3 regions of the Sutcliffiella cohnii genome follow, and region 2 is predicted to be linked to each of the others. Evidence: riboswitches for the same ligand, from Rfam matches in the RefSeq annotation. Region 2 holds a riboswitch; each other region holds the start of a gene.
The links. Region 2 has a riboswitch for S-adenosylmethionine ahead of BC6307_RS18830 (methionine ABC transporter ATP-binding protein). Riboswitches for the same ligand answer to the same signal wherever they lie in the genome.
Positions count from the first base shown of each region.

Region 1: linked by a shared signal. The riboswitch ahead of mtnW (2,3-diketo-5-methylthiopentyl-1-phosphate enolase) and the one ahead of BC6307_RS18830 (methionine ABC transporter ATP-binding protein) in region 2 are both predicted to bind S-adenosylmethionine.
Region 3: linked by a shared signal. The riboswitch ahead of BC6307_RS22475 (LLM class flavin-dependent oxidoreductase) and the one ahead of BC6307_RS18830 (methionine ABC transporter ATP-binding protein) in region 2 are both predicted to bind S-adenosylmethionine.

Region 1 covers NZ_CP018866.1:1,856,799-1,864,876, forward strand. Annotated here, with positions in the region: gene BC6307_RS09135 (carbon-nitrogen family hydrolase) at 1-289, opposite strand, end outside; gene BC6307_RS09140 (pyridoxal phosphate-dependent aminotransferase) at 466-1,641, shown strand; SAM riboswitch class I at 1,729-1,834, shown strand; gene mtnW (2,3-diketo-5-methylthiopentyl-1-phosphate enolase) at 1,945-3,174, shown strand; gene BC6307_RS09150 (2-hydroxy-3-keto-5-methylthiopentenyl-1-phosphate phosphatase) at 3,176-3,847, shown strand; gene BC6307_RS09155 (methylthioribulose 1-phosphate dehydratase) at 3,844-4,491, shown strand; gene BC6307_RS09160 (1,2-dihydroxy-3-keto-5-methylthiopentene dioxygenase) at 4,534-5,070, shown strand; gene cbpA (cyclic di-AMP binding protein CbpA) at 5,490-6,125, shown strand; gene BC6307_RS09170 (divergent polysaccharide deacetylase family protein) at 6,175-6,951, opposite strand; gene BC6307_RS09175 (aspartyl-phosphate phosphatase Spo0E family protein) at 7,159-7,359, shown strand; gene BC6307_RS09180 (ZIP family metal transporter) at 7,383-8,078, opposite strand, start outside.
Region 2 covers NZ_CP018866.1:3,722,945-3,731,022, reverse strand. Annotated here, with positions in the region: gene BC6307_RS25130 (hypothetical protein) at 1-397, opposite strand, end outside; gene BC6307_RS18850 (toprim domain-containing protein) at 735-1,085, shown strand; gene BC6307_RS18845 (thioredoxin family protein) at 1,104-1,427, shown strand; gene BC6307_RS18840 (MFS transporter) at 1,634-2,905, shown strand; gene BC6307_RS18835 (hypothetical protein) at 3,038-3,385, shown strand; SAM riboswitch class I at 3,505-3,613, shown strand; gene BC6307_RS18830 (methionine ABC transporter ATP-binding protein) at 3,760-4,785, shown strand; gene BC6307_RS18825 (methionine ABC transporter permease) at 4,778-5,434, shown strand; gene BC6307_RS18820 (MetQ/NlpA family ABC transporter substrate-binding protein) at 5,448-6,296, shown strand; gene BC6307_RS18815 (carboxymuconolactone decarboxylase family protein) at 6,420-6,779, shown strand; gene BC6307_RS24880 (YuzK family famiily protein) at 7,048-7,200, shown strand; gene sufC (Fe-S cluster assembly ATPase SufC) at 7,547-8,078, shown strand, end outside.
Region 3 covers NZ_CP018866.1:4,482,788-4,490,865, forward strand. Annotated here, with positions in the region: gene BC6307_RS22450 (HD-GYP domain-containing protein) at 1-590, shown strand, start outside; gene BC6307_RS22455 (YjiH family protein) at 734-2,080, shown strand; gene BC6307_RS22465 (DUF1002 domain-containing protein) at 2,530-3,429, shown strand; gene BC6307_RS22470 (ATP-grasp domain-containing protein) at 3,548-4,486, opposite strand; gene BC6307_RS22475 (LLM class flavin-dependent oxidoreductase) at 4,501-5,532, opposite strand; SAM riboswitch class I at 5,592-5,690, opposite strand; gene BC6307_RS22480 (hypothetical protein) at 5,933-6,406, opposite strand; gene BC6307_RS22485 (PRK06851 family protein) at 6,673-7,767, opposite strand; gene BC6307_RS22490 (DNA topoisomerase III) at 7,865-8,078, opposite strand, start outside.

The sequences.
Region 1 (8,078 bases), 1.9 Mb from region 2:
TGTTATATGTACCTTTAGATGTATTTTTAGCAACGGAACCACCGACAATATGAACATTATGTTTTTTTGCTAACATTTGAAGTGTTTTTTTAGTAGTGTCACCGTTATTGTCACCAATTTCGTCTAACCGGGTTAAATCGTACCCTGTCGTCCATAACTCTGGTAATACGATAATTTTAGGGCTATATTTCTGTACAGTTTCCATAATCAATTTTTCTACTTTTTTAACATTTTCTTGCGGTGAACCGAACGTTATATCAAACTGAATACAAGCTACTTTCCATGACATATAAAAGTCCCCCTTTATTAGCCTTCGTCGTTTTCTGCTACCTGCATCTAATTTACAATTTATTATTCATTGTGTATAGCCCATTACAGAAAATTTCAAAAAACTCTTTACATTTTGCTTTTAACATTATATGATTTGTCACTAGTATTTCAACATTTTTTTAAGAAGGTGTACAAATGAAAAACTTTAAACAATCAAAATTGTTACAAACGTTACCGAAACAATTTTTTGCATCCCTTGTTGAAAAGAGCGGAAAAGTAGTTGCATTAGGTCATGATGTCATTAACTTAGGACAAGGAAATCCGGATCAGCCAACACCGCAACATATTGTACAATCGATGCAAAATGCGGTATTGAAACCACAACATCATAAATATGCCCCATTTCGAGGCCATGATTTTTTAAAAGAGGCGGTTGCAGCATTTTATAAACGAGAATACGATGTAGTGTTAGATCCAGCAACAGAAATAGCTGTTCTTTTTGGCGGAAAAGCTGGATTAGTAGAGCTGCCCGTTTGTTTGCTTAATGAAGGTGACACCGTTTTAGTCCCTGATCCAGGCTATCCAGATTATTTGTCTGGAGTTGCGCTAGCAAAGGCAAACATGGAAGTAATGCCACTTGAAGAGAAAAATAATTTTCTACCAAACTATCAAAATATCTCAGAATCTGTGCTGAAAGATGCAAAGTTAATGTTTTTAAACTATCCGAATAATCCTACAGGTGCTATGGCAACAGCTGCTTTTTTTGAAGAAACAGTAGAGCTAGCAAATAAAAATAATATTTGTGTCGTTCATGATTTTGCATATGGCGCTATCGGCTTTGAGGGGAATCGTCCAATTAGTTTTCTACAAACTGCTGGTGCTAAAAATGTTGGCGTAGAAATATATACCTTATCAAAAACATATAATATGGCAGGGTGGAGAGTCGGTTTTACCGTTGGGAATGCTAGTGTAATTGAAGCGATCAATTTACTTCAAGACCATCTATATGTGAGCCTTTTTAGTAGTATACAAGAAGCTGCTGCAACTGCGCTTTTAGACTCTCAACATTGTGTAGATGAATTAGTGGAAATGTATGAGGAGAGACGTAACGTTCTCGTAAACGGATTGAAAGAAATTGGTTGGGACGTTAATGCCCCACAAGGATCCTTTTTCGCATGGTTAAAAGTCCCTAATGGCTATACTTCTGAAAGCTTTTCTGATTACTTATTAGAAAATGCTCATATTGTCGTTGCACCAGGAATTGGCTTTGGATCATACGGTGAAGGTTATGTGAGAGTAGGGCTGTTAACAAGTACAGAAAGATTACAAGAAGCGGTTGATCGAATTAAAAAATTGCAATTATTTTCTTAATCACTGTTGACAAAAAAGATTACCAATGTCATAATCTCAACTAGATTTTCTATTTTTGTAATAGTAAAAAAATGAATATATTACGTTTTCTTATCAAGAGCAGGTGGAGGGACTAGCCCGATGAAACCCGGCAACCGACTTATTTTTAAGCACGGTGCTAAATCTTGCAGCTTTTTTAGCTGGGAGATAAGAGGATGTTAGGATACCTAACCTCTTCTTATTGGAAGAGGTTTTTATTTTGTATTTAATTCATTTTAAAGAGGTACAACAGCACAGTAATTTTTACAAAAGGGTGTGGAATAGATGAGTGAAGTAATTGCTACATACTTAGTTCATGATGCGAAAGGGAATCTAGAAAGAAAAGCGGAAGGAATTGCACTTGGACTCACAGTTGGTTCTTGGACAGATTTACCAAAAGTAGACCAGGATCAGTTAAAAAAACATAAAGGTCGAGTAGTACATGTTGAATATCTGCCAGAGGACGAAAAGGTTAACAGATATTTCGGTGAGAAGAGAACAAAAGGACTTATCAAAATTGCTTATCCATCACTTAATTTTTCTAATGACATTCCTGCCATTATCACTACAGTTTTTGGGAAGCTTTCTCTTGATGGAGAAATTAAATTACTTGATTTACAGTTTAGTGATGAACTAAAAAGAAGTTTTCCAGGACCGAAATTTGGTATTCAAGGTATTCGAGAAAAAACAGGTGTGTGGGAGCGTCCGTTTGTAATGAGTATTTTTAAAGGAGTATTAGGGCGTGATCTCGCCTTTTTACGAGACCAATTAAAAGAGCAAGCGTTAGGCGGAGTGGATTTTGTAAAAGACGATGAAATATTATTTGAAAATGAATTAACACCGTTTGAAAATAGAATAATTGCCGGTAAGGAAGTACTTCAAAATGTGTACGAACAAACAGGGCACCGTACGCTTTACGCGGTGAACATTACTGGTAGAACATATGAGTTAAGGGATAAGGCGAAAAGAGCGGTAGAACTTGGAGCTGACATGTTATTATTTAACGTTTTCTCCTATGGACTAGATTGTTTACAAAGTCTCGCAGAAGATAAAGATATCAAAATACCAATAATGGCCCATCCTGCATTTAGTGGTGCTTTAACACCTTCACCAGTTTACGGGGTTTCGTATGAGCTATTATTAGGTAAATTACTACGATATGCTGGGGCAGATTTTTCCCTTTTCCCTTCTCCTTATGGAAGTGTAGCGCTAAAAAAAGAGGCAACAATAAAAGTTGCAAAAGAGTTAACGAAAGAGGATCTTGTAAAAGCAAGCTTACCTGTCCCATCTGCTGGTATTCATCCTGGTTTAGTGCCGTTATTAATAAATGATTTTGGTCAAGAGTCAGTTATTAATGCTGGAGGCGGAGTACATGGGCACCCTGATGGAGCCGCTGGTGGTGCTAAAGCATTCCGTCAAGCTGTAGACGCCGTACTGGAAGGGAAAACGTTAGGAGAGGCAGCTGCAGAAAAAGAGGAATTACAGAAAGCATTACAGCTTTGGGGTGAAAAATAAGATGACAACTTTAAAAAGACAACCTGTTATTTTTTGTGATTTTGATGGAACTGTAACGAAGTCAGATAACATTATTGCAGCGATGAAGCAATTTGCACCTGATGAATGGGTTTCATTAAAGGATCAAGTGTTATCTCAACAAATTAGTATACAAGATGGAGTAGGGGAAATGTTTGCTTTACTTTCATCCAGTAAGAGGGAAGAGATTACTAACTTTATTGTGCAACAAGCGGAAATACGCGAAGGGTTCGACCGCTTCATTGCTTACGTAAAAGAGCAAGAGATCCCACTATATATTGTTTCTGGTGGAATCGACTTTTTCGTCAAGCCGTTATTAAAAGGACGGATTGAAGAGGAATATATCTATTGCAATAGAGCTGATTTTTCAAACGAGAATATTACTATAACTTGGCCACATAGTTGTGATGAACAATGTGATAACGATTGCGGCTGCTGCAAACCTTCCATCATTCGAAAAATTGCAAACGATACTTCATACAAAGTGGTTATTGGTGACTCCATCACGGATCTACAAGCAGCTAAATTAGCAGATAAAGTGATTGCGAGAGATTTTTTAATAGAAAAATGCGAAGAAAATAAACTCGCTTATGAATCGTTCGAAACGTTCGATGATGTCATTTCCATACTACAACGACTGGAGGTTACGGTATGAGTCGTTATTTGCAAAAGTGGAATGAACTAGCGGATGTAAAGGATGAGTTTGCCGAAAGAGATTGGTTTCCAGGAACAAGTGGAAATTTGTCTATTAAAGTTTCAACAAACCCTCTAACATTTTTCGTAACAGCAAGTGGAAAGGATAAGCGAAAACGTACAAGCGAGGATTTTTTGCTAGTAGATAAAAAAGGCGCACCCGCTGAAGAAACAAAATTAAAACCTTCAGCTGAAACGCAATTGCATGTTGAAGTTTATAACAGAACTAATGCAGGAGCGGTATTTCACGTTCATACGATTGATAATAACGTTATATCGGAAATTTATAAAGAAGAAGGAAAAATAACGTTTAAAAGGCAAGAAATAATTAAAGCTTTAGGTTATTGGGAAGAGGATGCGGAGGTTTCTATTCCAATTATAAAAAATGATGCACATATTCCTACCCTTTCTCAACAGTTCTCTAAATACATTCATGGAGACAAAGGAGCGGTCCTTATATTAAACCATGGAATCACCGTATGGGGAGAAACGGCTTTTGAAGCAAAAAAATATTTAGAAGCTTGGGAGTTTTTGTTTTCTTACCATCTAAAATTGCTAGCTTTGCAAAATGTTCAAAAACAGTATCCGGTTATGCCAATTGCTTAACTAGAACTGAAAAATATATAAAATTATTGAGGAGGAAATATAATGGCACAAATTCGTTTACATGCAACTAATGAAAGAATTGAAAATGAGGAAAAAGTAGTAGCATTTTTAGAAAAGAATGAAGTAATTTACGAGAAATGGGACATTACAAAATTACCATCTAACTTAAAAGAAAAATATGCACTAACAGATGAGGAAAAAGAAGAAATTTTAGCTGTATTTGGAGAAGAAATTGCTGACATTTCAGAGCGTCGAGGTTATAAATCTAGTGATGTTATTTCTTTGTCTGATTCTACACCAAACTTAGATCAGTTATTAACCAATTTCCAACAGGAACATCATCATACAGATGATGAAGTTCGTTTTATCGTAAGCGGTCACGGGATTTTTGTAATTCAAGATAATGAAGGAAACTTCTTCGATGTTGAATTGCAGCCAGGTGATTTAATTTCAGTACCAGAAAATGTACGACACTACTTTACTTTAATGGAAGATCGTAAAGTAGTTGCTGTTCGCATCTTTGTTACAACAGAAGGTTGGGTTCCAATTTACGAAAAAGAAGAAGTTAATAGTAATTAATTAGAAGTATATACGACTTGTTAATTAGCCTGAAAACCGATTAGGCGAAGCTAGACGTAAAAATTAGCAAAAACGCAAAGGGATCCATACCTTTTGCGTTTTTTTTGTTATGAATCAAAACTTTAGGGAATATATATAAAAGTCCAAGTATTGATGTTGTTGATAGAGTTTAGTAAGCGGTGAGAAATTGAAAATACTGTCAAATAATGTCCATATATAACGTTAAAAAACTGCTTACAACCGTTTAGATTAACTGTATAGTTGGAAGTGTAAGGGAACGAAAGAACATTAAGCTTTACATGCAAATGAATCTATTGTTAGAACATTGTGAATTTTCTTTACGTTTTTCCGCCCTTATGGTATTTTAAAGGTATGAAGTAGAAAATTTTCTATTGGATGAAGCCAAGGGAGTGATAGTGATGAAAGTTCGTTATAATTTTGTTTCTAAATTTGATGTTCAATATTGTGAACCGACTTTTACTGTGAAAGAAGCTTATGAAAAAGTGAAAGAATCTGGATACCGTTGCATACCAGTTTTATCAAATAACGGGCGTAAATTTAGTGGTTTTATTTACAAAGTGCATTTACTAGATTATTTATATGAGCAAAAAGGGAAAGAAAATGATCCTATTACGTCCCTCGTTCAAAATGAAGATGCATTTATTTATGAAGAAGACTCATTCTTTAAAGCGTTCTTCACAATAAAAAGATTACCTTTTATTGCTGTTTTAAATGAAAAGGAAGAATTTCTCGGTATACTTACACATGCAAATGTGATGGATGTGTTGGCTGACTCGTTCGGAATGAAAACTGGCGGTCATACGCTTACAATAGCTACAATTGAACATAAAGGGGCTATTAAAGATTTAGTTACATTGTTAAAAGAAGTGAACATTGACGGTATGCTCACACTAGACAATGGTGAGAAATATTTACGTAGAATTATTGTAAACTTACCTGCGGAATTAACGAAAGCCGAAGTACAAAGGTTAGTAAAGAAAATAGAAGAAAAAGAATTTCGTGTTACACATGTAGATGAAATAGATATAGAATAATCATATGAAAAAAAGGTTGCCAATTATTTGGCAACCTTTTTCGATATATTTAATACGGATTTAATATTTCTTTATCAACTAATAGTTCAGAGAGTGTTACTGTTTCAGCTTTTTTCTTTACCATTGGAATGTACTGCTTTAATACAGAAGCTGTTTTATCCCCAGCAACTCCAACATGCCCAATAGCAATTATTGTTTCTTTTTTGTCGATATCTTTTAACAGTTTGTTTGCTTGTCTTTCGATATGTTGAATACTATATATTTCATCAAAGAAGAGCTCATTTTCTAAATAGGGGACACCAAGTTCAGATGCAACTTCCGCAACGACGCTCTTTCCACTCGTTTTACTATCTAAATAGTATAAACCTCGTTCTTTACAAATAGTTAGTATTATTCTCATAATATGTTCATTTGAAGTTACCTTCGATCCCATATGATTATTGATTCCGACAGCATGAGGAACTGCATCAATCGCATCGTTCACTCTTTTTATTATTTCTTCATCAGAGAGATCTGTTGTAATAGCACCAGGTCCTAACCAGCTTCTTTTACCTTTCACGGGCTCCATTGGCAAATGAAGAATAACTTCGTGACCGAGCTCATGTGCCATAATCGCATCCTCTTCAGTTGTAGGTAAAAATGGCATAACAGCAACTGTTAAATGTACTGGTAAGTTTAATATTTGTTTTGTACCTTTCATGTTATTACCAAAATCATCAATAACAATAGCGACTCGTTTATCTATTTCTTCACCGTTTACAAATTGACTACTTAAAAAAGAGGTAAATAAAAAGCAAATAGTTAGAAGAAACATCTTATATTTCATAACAATTCTCCTGTCGACAAAAAGTGATGTTTGTATATATATCAACAAAAATTTTATTTTTATTGTGTGGACTTTTCGCATAAAGATACAAGATGTACAAAAAAACTTCATAAATATTTTGTCTAATATTGCGATTGTGTTTACTTATGTTGAATTTTTTGTAATAATGCGATAGGAGAGTTTGGGGATGAAAGGGAGAGAGTAAAATTGACTCAGGACAAAAACATGGATTGTTTACTAGTTGAAATAAATAAACAGAGAGAATCCATGATAACTGTTGCTAACAAAACAGGTATAGAAAGTGAACAAACGATAAAATGCAGCCAGCATTTAGATCAATTAATATATGAATACCAAAAGAGACAAGTAAAAGAGAAAAGACAAAAAACTAGCTACTATTTACGATGAAAAACACCGATTTTCAACCGGTGTTAAAAAATTTGAATTAAGAAAATCATAAATAATACTCCAATGATAAACGTATAGGTAGATAACCTTTCGTTTCCATCACCATGACTTTCAGGAATTAACTCCTTGTAAATAATAAACAACATTGCCCCGGCTGCAAAAGCTAAACCGTAAGGAACTAACCATGAAACAGAAGTGGTTAAATAGAATCCTAGAAAAGCCATCGGAATTTCTACAGCGCCAGTTAATGTTGCGACAACTAATGCCTTCCACCTTTGAATACGCTGCTGAATTAAAAACAGTGCTACTAATAGCCCTTCTGGTGCGTTTTGTAATCCAATTGCAAGCGCAATTAAGTTTCCAGTCCCTTCTGAATCTGATGCATAACTAACACCAACAGACAAGCCTTCCGGAATATTGTGTAGCGTAATTGCTGCTATAATTAACATAGCTTTTTGATCGAATTTAATCCCGCTTTTATTATGCTCTAAATCAATATGAGGAATGAATTTTTCAAGTAAATTTAAAACGTAAACACCTAATAAAACCCCAACTATTACTTGAACAATCCCACCGTATTGTAACGCTTCTGGAATTAAGCTCATCATCGCAGCTGCCATCATAATACCAGCAGTAAATGCTAGCATCATATCCCTAGAACGATGAGATATGCTTTTCGGTAATAATAAAATAAGAAGTGCACCAAGCCCAGTTGACAA
Region 2 (8,078 bases):
CAACTGGCCTCGCATTCACGCCACCTGAAGTCACTATTCGGCCAACTGACCTCGCATTCACGCCAATTGCAGCCACTATTCGGCCAACTGGCCACACACTCACGCCACCAGCAGTCACTATTCGGCCAACTGGCCTCACATTCACGCCAACCGCAATCACTATTCGGCCAAGCGGCCACACATTCACGCCACCAGCAGCCACTATTCGGCCAACCGGGCTCACATTCACGCCAACCGCAATCACTATTCGGCCAACCGGAGCCACATTCACGCCACCAACAGCCACTATTCGGCCAACCGGGCTCACATTCACGCCAACCGCAATCACTATTCGGCCAAGCGGCCACACATTCACGCCACCAACAGCCACTATTCGGCCAACCGGCCTCACTTTCACACCAGCTGCGAACCTTTTTCGACTAACCCAGCTAATACTAAGAAGATATTAGGACTTACTCTTACTTAAACCCAAATATTAACTCCACTCACAACATTCACCTTATACTCGAAAATAATAAAACCCCATTTTAACAAAAAGAAGGGGAACAATAACGCTAAAGCGAATATGTTTATGTAAGGGGAATATTGTCAAGCGACGACAAGGAAAATCATTCAATCTGTTCTTAAGATAACTCTCTCTCCAGCAAAATCAATAATTAAAATACACACCGTCGCTTAACAAGATAGACTGCATATTTTGTCAGCCTAACTATTAAAAGATAAAGGTGATAAGTATGGAAATCTTCGATGGGGAAAAAGTGATCATAGTAGAAGGTAAAACAGATAAAAAGAGAGTAGAACAAGTACTAAAAGAACGAGTAAATATCATATGTACAAATGGCACAATCAGCCTTGCTAAGTTAGATGATCTTGTGGAAGAGCTTTTTGATAAAGAAGTCTATATATTAGTCGATAGTGATCTTGCAGGAGAAAAATTAAGAAAGTTGTTTAAAAAAGAATTTCCTGAAGCGGAACATTTATATATTGATCGTGCATATCGAGAAGTAGCAACAGCACCATATCATCATGTTGCATCTGTGTTACTTAGTGCTAATATAGATGTAAATACACAATATTTGCAATGAAAAAGGATGAACTACAAAATGAACGAGTGGACGAGAGAGAAACTTTTAGAGGAAATAGAAGGGGAGGAAACGTTATCGGTCGTATACTTTTATACACCGATGTGTGGCACATGCGGACTAGCTAGTAAAATGTTAAACATCACGAAAGAATTGTTTCCAAACTTAGTTTTCGGCCAAATAGATGTTAATTATGCAAGAGAGCTTGCATTAAAATGGGAAATTGAAAGTGTACCGTGTGTAATTGTGTTTTATAAAGGAAAACTATTAGAGAAGAAATACGCCTTACAATCAGTGGAACATTTATATCATTGGTTTAATGAACTTCAAAGTAAGATAAATTGAAACACCTTCTAAAAGGTGTTTTTCTTTTTGGCCTACTATAAGGGCGGTGTTTAACTGCACTTATAATTAGGAAAAGTGCCTTATTGCCCCTAAACAACCCACTCACATTTTTTTATAATTTTATTTATTAAATCTTCTTTACTTTTCAGAAAAAACACACTACTATTACTTAGGGAAGCGAAATATTTTTTCTCATGGAGGGTATAATGAAAGGTCTCTACAATAAAGCGTTACAACCGTTCGTTCATTATAATAAAAACATTCGTCTCTTTTTTATAGCTAACATTTTCATCCAAATTGGACTAGGCATTTTTATGGTGATGTATAACTTTTACATAAGAGAATTAGGTTTCGCTGAGCAGGTAAATGGTAGTATGATTGCGATGTCTTCGTTAGCTGCTGCAATAATTTTAATTCCGGCTGGGTTATTAAGTGATAAATTCGGTCGTAAGAAAATGATGGTAACGGGCGTAATTTTAACTTCCTCTTTTATGTTATTGAGAAGTACATTTGAAGCGGAAGGTTTATTGTTACTAACCGCCTTTTTATTTGGTTTAACACTTGCTTTTTTACAAGTTTCTGCAGTCCCATGGTTAGCAGAAAACTCTAGTCAAGCAGAAAGAGTGCGACTATTTAGTTTGCATTTTGCCGTTATGACAGGTTCAAACGTAATAGGAAATTTATTAGGTGGCACATTAACGGACGTCTTTCTGCATCTCTTCCAGTTATCTCCCGTTTGGAGTGTTAGAGGAACATTGATTATCGGAACAGTCTTTTGTTTATTGGGACTGTTACCAATTGTAAAAATGATGGAAAAGAAGCGAGAAATAAAAAAAGAAAAAACATCTTTATTACAAAGTTTTCGTTTAAATAAAACTCAGTTAAAATTAATTGGCTTTTTTGCATTTGCACAACTGCTAATCGGCTTTGGATCTGGATTAGTAATCCCGTATTTAAACCTTTATTTTGCCGACAGATTTGAAACAAGTAACACTTCTATTGGATTTATTCTCTCATTAGGTCAAGCGGTTACAGCTGTTGCCATGATTATTGGACCAGCCCTCGTAAAAAGAGTTGGGGAAGTTAAAGCAATTGTTTTATTACAATTATTGTCGATTCCTTTTATGCTTCTTACTGCTTTTACGTATAGTTTTTGGTTCGCGGCGTTAGGATTTTTATTTCGCCAAGCTCTAATGAATGCAGCAAATCCGATCATAACATCATTAATGATGGAAAAGGTTGCCGACTCGATGAAAGGATTGGCAAATTCCATTAACCAAATGGTGTTTAACATAGGTTGGGCGAGTATGGGACCTGTTTCGATGGGGATTGTCTTTTATTTAGGTAGTTATTGGGGATATGCAGTTGTATTTTGTATTACAGCTTGCCTTTATATATGTAGCTCTATCTTCTTTTATATCGTATTTACTCGAAATAGCAAAAAAGTGGTACATCAACAGGTAGCAAATATTTCGTAAATAAGACATATTTCTTGGGAAATAGAACATCACTTTCGGAAATTGACGATATTTGTTTTGAAAAAAGGAAAGGATATTCTCCATTTTTATCGTAATTGTATAACAATACGGAAATCACGGAGGATAATGTCAATGCAAATGGACGAAATGATACAAGATTTTGTTGAACGAGTTAATGAGAAATCATTTATTACACCAATTCTGCCTACCTATCCAATTATATGTACGATAAAAACCTTTAATCAAGTGGACGTGAAATTGCAGTTTGCAAAAGAAGGTATTTCTATCGTGGAAGCAAATGTCAATGGAGATGTACTGATAGCAGGAGAAGAAGAAAATATAACAGATTTGTTGAAGGGTGTAATACCTTTGAGTGATCCTAACATCAAATTTAAAGGAACATATCGGCACTTTTTATTACTGGAATCTATTTTTGTAATGGCAAAACATAAATCTACAAATATAAACATCGTTTCATAATTCTTTGTAAAAAATATATTGACAGCTATTTTGTACCGTGATACGATTACATTCGTAATTCCGATACTTAAACGTTTTAAAGTGTTAGCTACTTAACGTAAAAATAAATATGTCTAAAACTCTTATCAAGAGTGGTGGAGGGAATGTGCCCGTTGAAGCCCGGCAACCGTCAACTTAGTTGAAATGGTGCCAATTCACACAAAGCGTAGTTGCTTTGAGAGATGAGAGAAAGGATTTTTTAATGAGCCTTTCTGTCATGTCGCAGAAAGGCTCTTTTATTTTTTAAAAAGGTTGACACTAATCTTTACTAGAATAGCAAATAAACGTTTGTTTAAGAATAAATAAAATAGGTGAAGCGAAAGAAGGTGGACATCATGATAAGTTTGCAAAATGTAAAGAAAATCTTTCAAGCTAAAAGCGGGGTAGTAACGGCTGTGGACGATGTGAATTTAACGATTCACAAAGGAGAAATTTATGGAATTATTGGTTACAGCGGAGCCGGGAAAAGTACATTAATTCGTATGTTGAACGGATTGGAAAAGCCTTCTTCTGGTGAGGTTTCAGTTGCTGGTCGTAATATTTCTAAAATTAAAGGTCGTGAACTACGTAAAGCCCGCCAAGAAATTAGTATGATTTTTCAGCACTTTAATCTGCTATGGTCACGAACGGTTCGTGAAAATATTGCTTTCCCATTAGAGATTGCTGGAGTAAATAAAAAAGAGCGTATGAAACGTGTGGATGAACTAATCGAGCTTGTCGGATTAACAGGTAGAGAAAATGCTTATCCATCCCAATTAAGTGGTGGGCAGAAACAACGTGTCGGTATAGCGAGAGCGTTAGCGAACAACCCAAAAGTGTTGTTATGTGATGAAGCAACTTCCGCGTTAGATCCACAAACGACAGATTCTATATTAGAGCTACTCGTTGATATAAATAAAAGACTTGGCTTAACCATTGTATTAATTACGCATGAAATGCACGTTATCCGTAAAATTTGTCATCGTGTATCTGTGATGGAAAATGGATCTGTTGTAGAGGAAGGTAACGTATTAGATGTCTTCCGTAAGCCGAAGCAGCTCATTACGCAAAAATTTGTTAAGCAAGTTTCAGAGCCAGAAGAAGCGAAAGACTCGATTGAACATTTGCTAGAAACGTACGAGAGTGGAAAAATAGTACAACTAACATTCGTAGGAGATTCAGCAGAACAACCGATTATTACTCACTTAATTAAAAGGTTCGATGTTGACGTCAATATTCTGCAGGGGAAGGTATCTTATACGCAGGACGGTCCGTATGGTACATTGTTCATTCACGTCGATGGAGCGGAAGCACAAATAGATTCAGCACTTCAATACATCCGAGAGCAACAAGTGGAACTGGAGGTGATGACGAATGTTTGATCGTGTGAATTGGGATAGAGTTTGGGAAGCAACGCAAGAAACGGTGTATATGACAACCATTTCTGTTGCGATTACATTCGTCTTAGGTATTATTTTAGGGTTATTACTCTTTCTCACCTCTAAAGGAAACTTACTGCAAAATAAATTTTTTAATAGCATTATTGCAGCCATTGTAAATATTTTCAGGTCTATTCCGTTTATTATATTAATTGTTCTATTAATACCGGTAACAAGAGCTATGTTAGGTTCTATTATCGGCGCAAACGCAGCCCTACCCGCATTAGTAGTAGGTGCAGCACCTTTTTATGCCAGAATGGTTGAAATTGGTTTGCGTGAAATTGATAAAGGTGTTATTGAGGCTGCCAAATCAATGGGTGCAAGAACGACAACAATTATTTGGAAAGTGCTTATTCCAGAATCTATGCCGGCAATCGTATCTGGTATTACAGTTACAGCTATAGCGATTGTTAGTTATACAGCGATGGCGGGCTTTGTAGGAGCTGGTGGACTTGGAAATCTAGCTTTCTTAGATGGCTTCCAACGTAATAACTGGCAAGTTACATTTATTAGTACTGTCGTTATTTTAATTATCGTATTTATCATCCAATTTATTGGGGATTTATTAACAAATAAATTAGACAAAAGATAGGAGAGAGGCAAAAATGAAAAAAGTATTAGCAATCACACTAGCATCATTATTTCTTTTCGTATTAGCAGCTTGTGGTACAGGTACAGACTCTGATAACGGGGCAGGTACAGGTTCAGAAGAAGAAACAAAAAAATTAGTTGTAGGAGCATCTAACGTTCCTCATGCTGAAATATTAGAAGAGGCAAAACCGTTATTAGCGGAAAAAGGAATTGAACTAGAAATTAACGTGTTCCAAGATTATGTATTACCGAACCAAACATTACGTGATGGTGATCTTGACGCTAACTATTTCCAACATATCCCATACTTAGAAGCACAAATCGAAGAAAATGGTTATGACTTTGTCAATGTTGGTGGCGTTCATATTGAACCAATCGGAATATACTCTTCAAAATACAATAGTTTAGAAGAACTTCCAGACGGAGCAGAAATTTTATTAAGTAGCTCTCTTCCTGACCATGGTCGTATTTTATCTCTATTAGCTGAAAAAGGGTTAATTACCCTTAAAGAAGGTGTAGAATTTACGAATGCTCAACTTGAAGATATTGAAGACAATCCTAAAAACTTAAAATTCAATTACAACTTTGAAGCGGCTTTCTTACCAACTGCCTATTTAAACGGTGATGGAGATGCGGTATTAATTAATAGTAACTATGCTTTAGGTGCAGATATTAACCCAGCTGAAGAGGCAATCGCACTAGAGTCTCCAGAGAACAACCCTTATGTAAACGTCATTGCAGCTCGTGCTGAAGATGAGAACGATGAGCGTATTACAGCGTTAATTGAAGTATTAACATCAGAACATATTCAAAACTTCATTACAGAGAAATACGAAGGTTCTGTTATCCCTGCAAATAAATAATTTACCGAAAAAGCTACGATTAAAACCGTAGCTTTTTCTATTGAACCATTAAATTATGCGCGCATAGATAATTTTTCATTAAGCATACTAACATTGAAATTATGATGGAGTGTGATAACGCGCATGGAAAAAGAACAAAATTTTGCAGAAACAGTACTACAAGAGTATAAACACGGAATTGGTGTGTTTTCTGAAAAAATGCCAGAAATAGCACGTCATTATAACCAATTTACAGAAGTATGTTTTAAGGATGGAAAATTAGATCAAAAACAAAAGCAGTTAATTGCATTAGGGATAAGCATTTATTCTCAAGATGAATATTGTATCGTATATCATACAAAAGGCTGTCTAGATCATGGCTGTTCAGAAGAAGAGATTTTAGAAGCTTGTGGAGTAACGGCGGCTTTCGGTGGAGGAGCAGCAATGAGCCAGGCGGTAACGCTCGTCCAAGAATGCATCACTGACTTCTCCGAGTCACAGTAACATTAAATAGCCTTTCTCCTTTTTGGTAATAGCACTATTCTAAAGGAAATAGGAAGAATACTGCGATAGAACAGTAGTCAACAATGAGAAATGGCCTCAGAGTTCCTACAGCGCTCCTATAAAGATATATGCGGGTTGGGAAAAACATCCTCTCTTGTTATCATTAATACTGTGTTAAACATTCTCAACTAAGAGAAATAAAAAACACTTTTAAATAGGAAAGGATTGGTTTATTATCCAACACGTACAAATGAAGTACACTGGAGAAATGGAAAAAGCGATGTATCAAGCACACGGCATCGGATATGAGGAATATAGTCAAAAATTGAGTAAAAGAATAGAAGTTGAGCGTAATCGAGAAAAAGAATACGAGCAAAGCTTGAAAATAGTTTCTGAAATAGAAAGACGATGCCATACTTAAATACAATAAATTATAATACTGTTAATAAAGCTGTATCGTTTCTCCCTTTAATGAGAATCGATCAGCTTTTTTTACTTTTGAAACCGATTTCGATTATACTGATATAGTAGTTATTACCATTTTTGTTGAAAAAATTAAAAATAAATATTAACGTTTTTTTCATAGGTAAAAAGTGAAAACTATAATGATATTCATTATATTCTCCTATTCGATAAACGGAAATTACTTTAAGTTTTAAAAGGTTGCTAACACTTTTAATTTGTTATAAGATTGTAATGAGAATAAAGTGAGAATTAACATAATATGTGTTTTCACATAGAACACGAGATCATTGGAGGTAAGAAATATGGGTTCAACATTAACTATTAAAGATTTACATGTATCTATTGAAGATAAAGAAATCTTAAAAGGTGTAAATCTTGAAGTAAAAGGTGGAGAAATCCACGCAATCATGGGACCAAACGGTACTGGTAAATCTACACTTTCGTCTGCTATTATGGGACACCCTAAATATGAAGTGACTAGTGGTAGCGTTTCTTTTGATGGTGAAGACGTGTTAGAAATGGAAGTAGACGAGCGTGCGAAAGCAGGTCTTTTCCTTGCAATGCAATATCCAAGTGAAATTTCTGGTGTAACAAACGCTGACTTCTTACGTTCTGCAATTAATGCACGTCGTGAAGAAGGCGATGAAATTTCTTTAATGAAGTTTATCCGTAAAATGGACAAAAATATGGAATATTTAGAAATGGATCCAGCAATGGCACAACGTTACTTAAATGAAGGTTTCTCTGGTGGAGAGAAGAAACGTAACGAAATCCTTCAATTAATGATGATCGAGCCTAAAATTGCAATCCTTGATGAAATTGACTCTGGTTTAG
Region 3 (8,078 bases), 760 kb from region 2:
CGAAAGAAGAGATCAAAACGTTAGGCAATATGGGACTATATCATGATGTTGGTAAACTATTAATTGATAAAAGTATTTTACAAAAGCCTGGACAACTAACTGAACGAGAATGGAAGGAGATTCAAAAGCATACGTTATATGGATATGAATTATTAAAGCAAATTCCTAAAATGGATCCAATCGTGTTACAAGGTGCATTGCTGCATCATGAACGTTTAGATGGGAGTGGATATCCGACAAAGTTACGTCATGAAAAAATACCTTACCTTGTTCAAATCTTATCGGTTGCGGACGTGTATGACGCTCTATCATCTAACCGAAGCTACCGAGAAAAACAAAACGTTTTTAGAACAGCGAAAATATTAATTCAAGAAGCTAACTTAAATAGGTTAAATCCTGGTATTGTTAAGCCCTTCATCCAATTTTTATTATCTAACCACATTAGAGATGAAGTATTGCTGAATAATGGGAAACATGGAGAAATTATATTTATTCATCATGATGAACCACATTTACCTGTTATAAAAGTAGATGATCATTTTATAGATTTGCGCAAAGAATCGCAATTAGAAATATTAGATTTTGCATAATGTATTTGCATATTTTTCAAAAGGCAAATACTAACACAAATATGAAAGCGGTTACTTTTAAAAAAATACTTGCATTATTTCATAAATGCATTAAAATTACACTTATTGTATATTTAATCATTTAATCTTTAGGAGGCATTTTTATGCAAAAGGCTCATTCTACAAGTGATATATTAAAGTTTGCTATTCCTTCACTTATCGGAATTTTATTATTTATATTCCCTATTCCAATCGACGGTGGGTTTACTATCCCAGTTGCATTACTGGCTAATACGTTAGAAGGTTGGTTACACGCGGTAATACCAGCAATTATGACAATATTAATTACATTTATAGGGATTGCTACTGTTGTTTTTAAACTAGTAAAACCTGCGAGTATTAAAGAAGGTACTTTCTTTTATTCCTTATTAAACGTATCTATCTTTTGGACAGTTGTACGTGTAGTCGGAATGATTTTAGTTATTATGACTTTTTTCCAAATTGGACCTGAAGCTGTTTGGTCTGACTATACTGGTGGTCTATTATTATACGATTTATTAGCATTATTATTTACTGTATTTTTATTTGCTGGGCTGTTTTTACCACTACTATTAAACTTCGGTTTACTTGAGTTATTCGGTGCCCTATTAACAAAGATAATGCGTCCTGTCTTTAAATTACCTGGGCGTTCTTCTATCGACTCTTTAGCATCTTGGCTTGGTGACGGTACAATTGGGGTACTGTTAACAAGTAAGCAGTATGAGCAAGGATATTATACGAAAAGAGAAGCTGCAGTTATTGGTACTACTTTCTCCGTCGTATCGATTACATTTAGTTTAGTCGTAATCGAGGAAATCGGACTTGGCCATATGTTTTTACCGTTTTACTTTACAGTTCTTTTAGCGGGGATTGTTGCAGCGATTATTATGCCACGTATCCCACCACTTTCTCGTATTGCTGACACACATTATGAGAAAGCTGAGCCACAAAACAATGACTTAGTACCAGAGGGCGAGTCTCGTTTAAAATGGGGCTTTAATCAAGCTGTTGATCGTGCCAAGAAAAACGAAGGTATCGGTAAGTTTTTCCAAGATGGAGGAAAGAACGTACTAGATATGTGGTTAGGAGTAGCTCCAGTCGTTATGGCTTTCGGTACTATTGCTTTAATTATTGCAGAAAATACACCTGTATTCACATATTTAGGAATGCCGTTTATCCCTATTTTAGAGCTATTGCAAATTCCGTATGCGGCAGAGGCAGCAGAAACAATGATTGTTGGATTTGCTGATATGTTTTTACCTGCTATTTTAGGTAGTGGCATTGAGAGCGAATTAACTCGTTTCGTCATTGCTTGTGTGTCTGTCACTCAATTAATCTACTTATCGGAAGTAGGAGGAGTTATTTTAGGCTCCAAAATCCCTGTTTCATTCGGTAAATTGTTCGTTATCTTTATTTTACGTACGTTAATTACGTTACCTATTATTGCATTAGTAGCACATATGATTTTTTAATGATTGTAAAGAGCATCCTAAATTGGGTGCTCTTTTTTTAATTGCTACCTTGAAAATAAATTTATTTTGTAAATTTAGTCCGTTACCCTTCGCTACGGGAGGGTTTCGTGGGGAGTTCTATATGCTTGATACTGCTCTGAACGGTAAATTGACCTCTCTACGAGTTTTTGACGCACTTGATAAGTTTATTGACGCACCTCTCACGCTTTATAACCTATGGCAAATAGATGCTAAGTGATAATAAAGTTAGCTCATCCTCCTTCTCTTTACGCCTGATTGATCCAATATACTTGTTCTAAACGTATTACTCCATTAATACATATATAAAAGCTTGTCCCGAATTAGATTAGTTCGCCTCCGGAAAGACATACAGCCGGAAGCGTGGTAGAATAGGAACAAGCAACTTTGCGTTGTATTTTTGAATATGAACAATAAAGGAGAACAAAACGATGATTAAAAGGTTATCAAAAATGTTCCTCATCCTAGTATTAGCATTCACGACTTTTACATCTATTGGCTTTGCAGCAGGAGAAGATGATACAGAAGTAATTAATGAAAAATTAGGTTTTCCTATAGTTGTATATGGTGGATCCTTAACAGACACACAAAAAGAAGAAGTAAAACGATTGTTAGGAGTTACAAACCCTGACCTTGTTGATCACATTACAGTAACTGGCGACGATTTAAAAACATATTTGAATGGTAATCCAAACTCCCGTATGTTTTCTTCAGCGAAAATTACGTTAAAGGAACAAGGAGTAGGGTTAACAGTCGATATTATTACTCCCGATAATATTACAGAAGTAACGAGAGAAATGTATGCGAACGCACTTTTAACTGCAGGTGTTGAAGATGCGGTTGTAGAAGTAGCCTCTCCCGTAAAAGTAACGGGTCATTCTGCTTTAGTCGGAATTTATAAAGCATACGATGCAAAAGGTGCGGAGCTTGATAAAGATCGAATGGAAGTTGCGAATGAAGAGTTAAGCATCGCAACGAAGTTAGCAGAAGAAGTAGATAAAGAAAAAGTAAGTGAGTTATTAACAGAGATTAAAAAACAAATTGCAGAACAAAATCCGGTAACTCGTGAAGAAGTAGAAAAAATTGTAGAAGACCAGTTAAGCCGTTTAAACATTGAATTAAGCCCGGAAGACCGCCAACTATTAATTGACCTGTTTGAAAAAATGCGGTCGTTGAATATTAATTTTGATAACGTGCGTAATCAATTAGAAGATATTACGAAAGATATTAAAGACCGAATTGATAGTGTTATGGGCGATAGTGGATTTTGGCAAGGTGTGAAAGACTTTTTCCGGGACCTATTCCAATCAATTGCGAATTTATTTAAGTAAGAGAACTGACTTACATTCTATCCTAGAGATATAAAAAAATTAGACCGTTTCACTGCGGTATGTTTCCGCGGGAAATATAGAAAGAGCTGTTCCGTTATGAGGAGCAGCCCTTTTCGTATTAAACTTGAACTTTTAGTTGTTTGCCAAGAAACTTTGCAAGCTCGAGCATTCCGTATTTGCCTGCTTTTTGCTCTGCATCGCTATTGTAATTTGTATTTGTGTTTATGTCATATGTGTAAATTTCTCCGTCACTATTGCGGATAAATTCAATTCCTGCAACATTGATATTGTTACTTTTTAAAACCGCTTCATACTTTTCGATAATCGGATCATGGAAGTCTTCAATAATTTGAAATTTCGGCTTCTCTTCTACTTCTTCCCCAACCGGACAAAATAAGTCCCCAATTTGACATGCATCTGCCGGGCAAAGCTCGAATCCTTCTGACGTGTCTACTTTCACGGCATATAGGAACTTTCCACCAACAAACTCACAACGAGTAATGTACGATTCTGGTGATTTTATATATTGTTGTATTAACGTAATTCCATCAACTGGCTCTTCAAATGCCGGGCTATTTACGTATGCCTCTAAACTTTCAATAGAATTAAACAGCTGTACACCAAGTCCTTTTCCCGCCCGGTTATGTTTCGTAATAAACGATTCATGCCCCAATTTTTTGGCCGCTTCTACAATTTGTTTTCTTCCAACGGCCGCAATCGTTGTTGGTGTACGAACTCCATGCTTTTCTAACTCCGAATATTGGACTACTTTACTTAATTCTAATTGTAGCGCTCTGCTTCCATTAAATACTGTCCGGCCATGATGCTCTAACCAAGTTAATACAGCGCTCGTTAATTCTGGCGCAAATCGGTGATCTCTCGTGTGAGACGACGCACTCATTCGATTATAAAAAACACCCTCTGGTGGCACTTCATTTAAAGGGACAGTCCCCTCATCTAAATGCCACTCTTCATATGGTAATTGGAGCTCTTCCAATCTTTTCGTTAAATGTACAGTCCATTCTTTATTTTCGTGAATGATATAGATCTTCTCCATCGTAAAATTCCTCCTTAACCTTTGTTGACTAACGGTATAACTTGTTGTGCAAATCGTTCCATCTCTTCTAGTTGAGGAGAAAATTGCAGTAATAATAAGTCTACCCCAGCTGCCTCGTATGCTTTTATTTTTTCCGCAATTTGCTCAGGTGTGCCTATTAAATTTGGTCTTAATCCTCTATTGGAAACAGAATAATCCTGTAACTTCACTTGCTGTTCAAGCTGTGATTTGCCCGTAAAATCTTTATACCCTGCGTATGCACTCGATTCTTTCACATTCGTAATTCTATTTAATTCTGCTTGTGCTTCTTCTTCTGTATCTCGGCATATGACATATGCTGCCATTCCAAACGATTGTAAAGGCTCTTTCTTTAACGCTTCTCTTCTAGCCTTCATATCTTCTATTTTGACTTGCACTTCTTCAACCGTTCCGCCGTGCATGACATAAGCATCACAATTTGAAGAGATTACTTGTTTCCCTTTCTCACTTTCCCCACCTGCATAAAGAATAGGGTTCGGACGTTGGACTGGCTTTGGAAACAGTTTTGTATTAGAGAGTTCATAAAATTTTCCTTTATAACTAAAAGAATCTTCTGTCCAAAGACCTTTTAAAACATCTAAAAATTCTTGCGTACGATCATAACGATCATCATGTTCCGTAAATACTCCGCCATACTGCTTCGCTTCTTCTTCCCACCAAGCTGAAACGACGTTAAGTGTAAAACGGCCATTGCTAATGTGATCAATATTAGCAGCCATTTTTGCCGCGACTGCTGGATTATGAAAGCCAGGACGGATAGCGGTCATAATTTCTATTTTCTCCGTTACTGAAGCTAATGCTGCTGCAGTAGACCAAGCTTCTAAACTATCACTTTCAGGACCTTTTATATCATTTAAATACAATTCTGCAATTAATGTTGTATCATATCCCCATTTTTCTGCCTTTTGTATTACTTCTTTTGCATAATTAAATGTAGGCGGCATTTTTTCATCTTCAACATTTCGTAGCCAACCGCCAAAAATAGGTAACCAAAAACCAAATTTCATCTCTTTTCCCCCTATAAAAAAAGCTTCTTCGATAAGAAGAAGGCAGCAGTTAGCTTTTCTCCTTATCTTCCAAGGTATATACCTTGCTGGATTTAGCACCTTTTTATAAAGGTTGCCGGGTTTCAAAGGGCCAGTCCCTCCACCACTCTTGATAAAGAATTTTATTCAATTTATGGTAATCCTACCACAAAACTTGGTGTTTAGTAAACTAAAAAGGTAAAGTATTTGCAATAATCTTTTATTAGAATAGTATTACAAGAACAAAACCAGAGGCGGCTCACTGGCCCGACAAGCATTTGTCAGGAGTTACACTCAATCTTTCTTATGTTAATGTTATGTTTTCCATAACCACTTAATATAAAAAAAGAGCGCTACTTCACAGTAACACTCTTCTAATTATTTATTGAACTTCTTTTTCAAAATTCGGCTCTAATAATCCTGCCTCTATATATGGAGTAGCAATTTGCTTGTGGAATGCAGCTAGTTTTTCTTCTGCATTTTCACCATCTACACGCTCTTCAAAATATTGCGCAAAAAGTTCTATCGCTTCTTCCACATCTGTACGGTATTGTTCCGTTAGCTCCGTTGAAACTTCCATTGCACGAAGCTCGTTTGCAATTTTGTTCGCTGCAGCTTTTGCTTCTTCTTCGCCTTCACCTGTTTGCTCGTAATTAGTAATTGCGCTCAAATGAGGACGTACCATTTCGATTAACTCCATTTGTATGTTCATTAAAACTTTTTGGTCTTGTTTTTCATCATGTTCAGGAGCTGCTAATTGCTCTTGTGCTCCCTCGCTAGCGTTATTGCTGTTTGCTCCACATGCTGTTAAAAATGATAATGTAACGAAAATAAGTAAGATTGTCCACTTTTTCATTATGACGTCTCCCTTTGCTGTTAATATACGTGTGTAGTGTACACTTTTTTCTAGTTTTCGTATATATAAAACGCCATATACGTAATTTTTAAAATTTATATATTTTTGAAATAATAAATAGAGGTTGAGACATAACTATTTTCATCATAGTAAAAGAACAAGAAATATACTGGGAAAAACTCGCTCCGGAAATATACTTCGCTAATTCTGCGATAGTTCGTTTTTTATTATGACTAATTTAGTTTTGTCTCAGCCTCTTCATTACATTAATGCTTCACTAGTTTTTCCATTTGTTCATGTATCCATTCTGTTTTCTCATCTATCACTTTATAATCCATCGCATTTACATAAATTGCTTCTAGCTTCAAATGCCATTCCTTCGCTTCTGCTAAATGCGATATTGCTTCTTTCATTTTTTCACTATATTGTTTACTCACTTTTTCTATTTCTTTCTCGTATCTTTCATCCGTACCTTCACGAATCGTTAAATCGTACATATCTAAAATTTCATCCCCGTCGCGACTTGGGAAATATTCATGTGGAGCTGTACTATCAAAAATTGCAAATCCTAGTTCTCTGACGACAACCATATCTAAACTATGAGGGTCAAAGCCACAATGATATACTTCAACGTCATAACCTGTTTTTTCGCAATGTTTAACTAGCTTTTTTAATAGAGTAGATTTTCCAGACCCTGGACGACCTTTTATAAAATAACGCTTTTTTAATCCTTCCGTTATATTTGGAACGAAGTCTACCGCACCGACCGGAGTTGCTGCACCGAGAAATCGGTGTTTAACGTCCGCTTGTTTTGTTAACGTATTTCCATCAAAAAGCTTTTCAATTAGCTCATCGGCTAATTTATTTGCTCGTTCGAAACTCATATTATGAATAAAATAACGTTCCCACTCATCATGGATTTTAAGCGCTTTGTTAAACGTTGCATACGCCGTCTCAAACGCTTGCTTTTTTTGATGGGCAAGTTCTAAAATTTCAATTTTACGGTGAGCTAGTTTTTTCGAATCCCATGCTTCTCCTAAATTTATATATTCCTCAATTGCACCTGGAGCTGTCGGTTCAATAACGTGAGGTGCCGTTCCGTCCACAATACCGACACCGATGCTTCGAATAATTAGCCCGTCGACAGACCCTGTATCAGACGAACAATGTAAATATTCTATATCAAACCCGGCCTCGTTCCAACGTTGACCTAATTTTTTTATCATTGTTGACTTCCCAGTTCCCGGACCACCTTTTAAAATGAATACACGGTCCAAACCTTCTAAATTTGATTCATATAAACTGTAAAATCCTCTTGCTGTATTTCCACCGGCATAGTAATTTAATATGTTTCCTGCCAAAAAAAACACCCCTTACGAATGTTAGGTTTTTTAACTACTACTTTCTTCTCCTAACATATGCGAAGGGGCTAAAATAGGTGAATACCTAGATTTTTCCTTATTTATCTAACTTCAGTTTTTTCAATGCATCTGCTAATGCTGTATTTAATGGCTCTTCTTTATTATTTTGTTTCATATATTTATGAACATCACGCTTCGTTGCTTTTTGGTTATTACTGTTTTTACGCTTTTGTTGGAACGTCGAAAGCTTCTCACGGTGCCCACAAACGCAAGCGAAAATTTGCCCTTCTCCTTCACCACGAAGCTCTAGT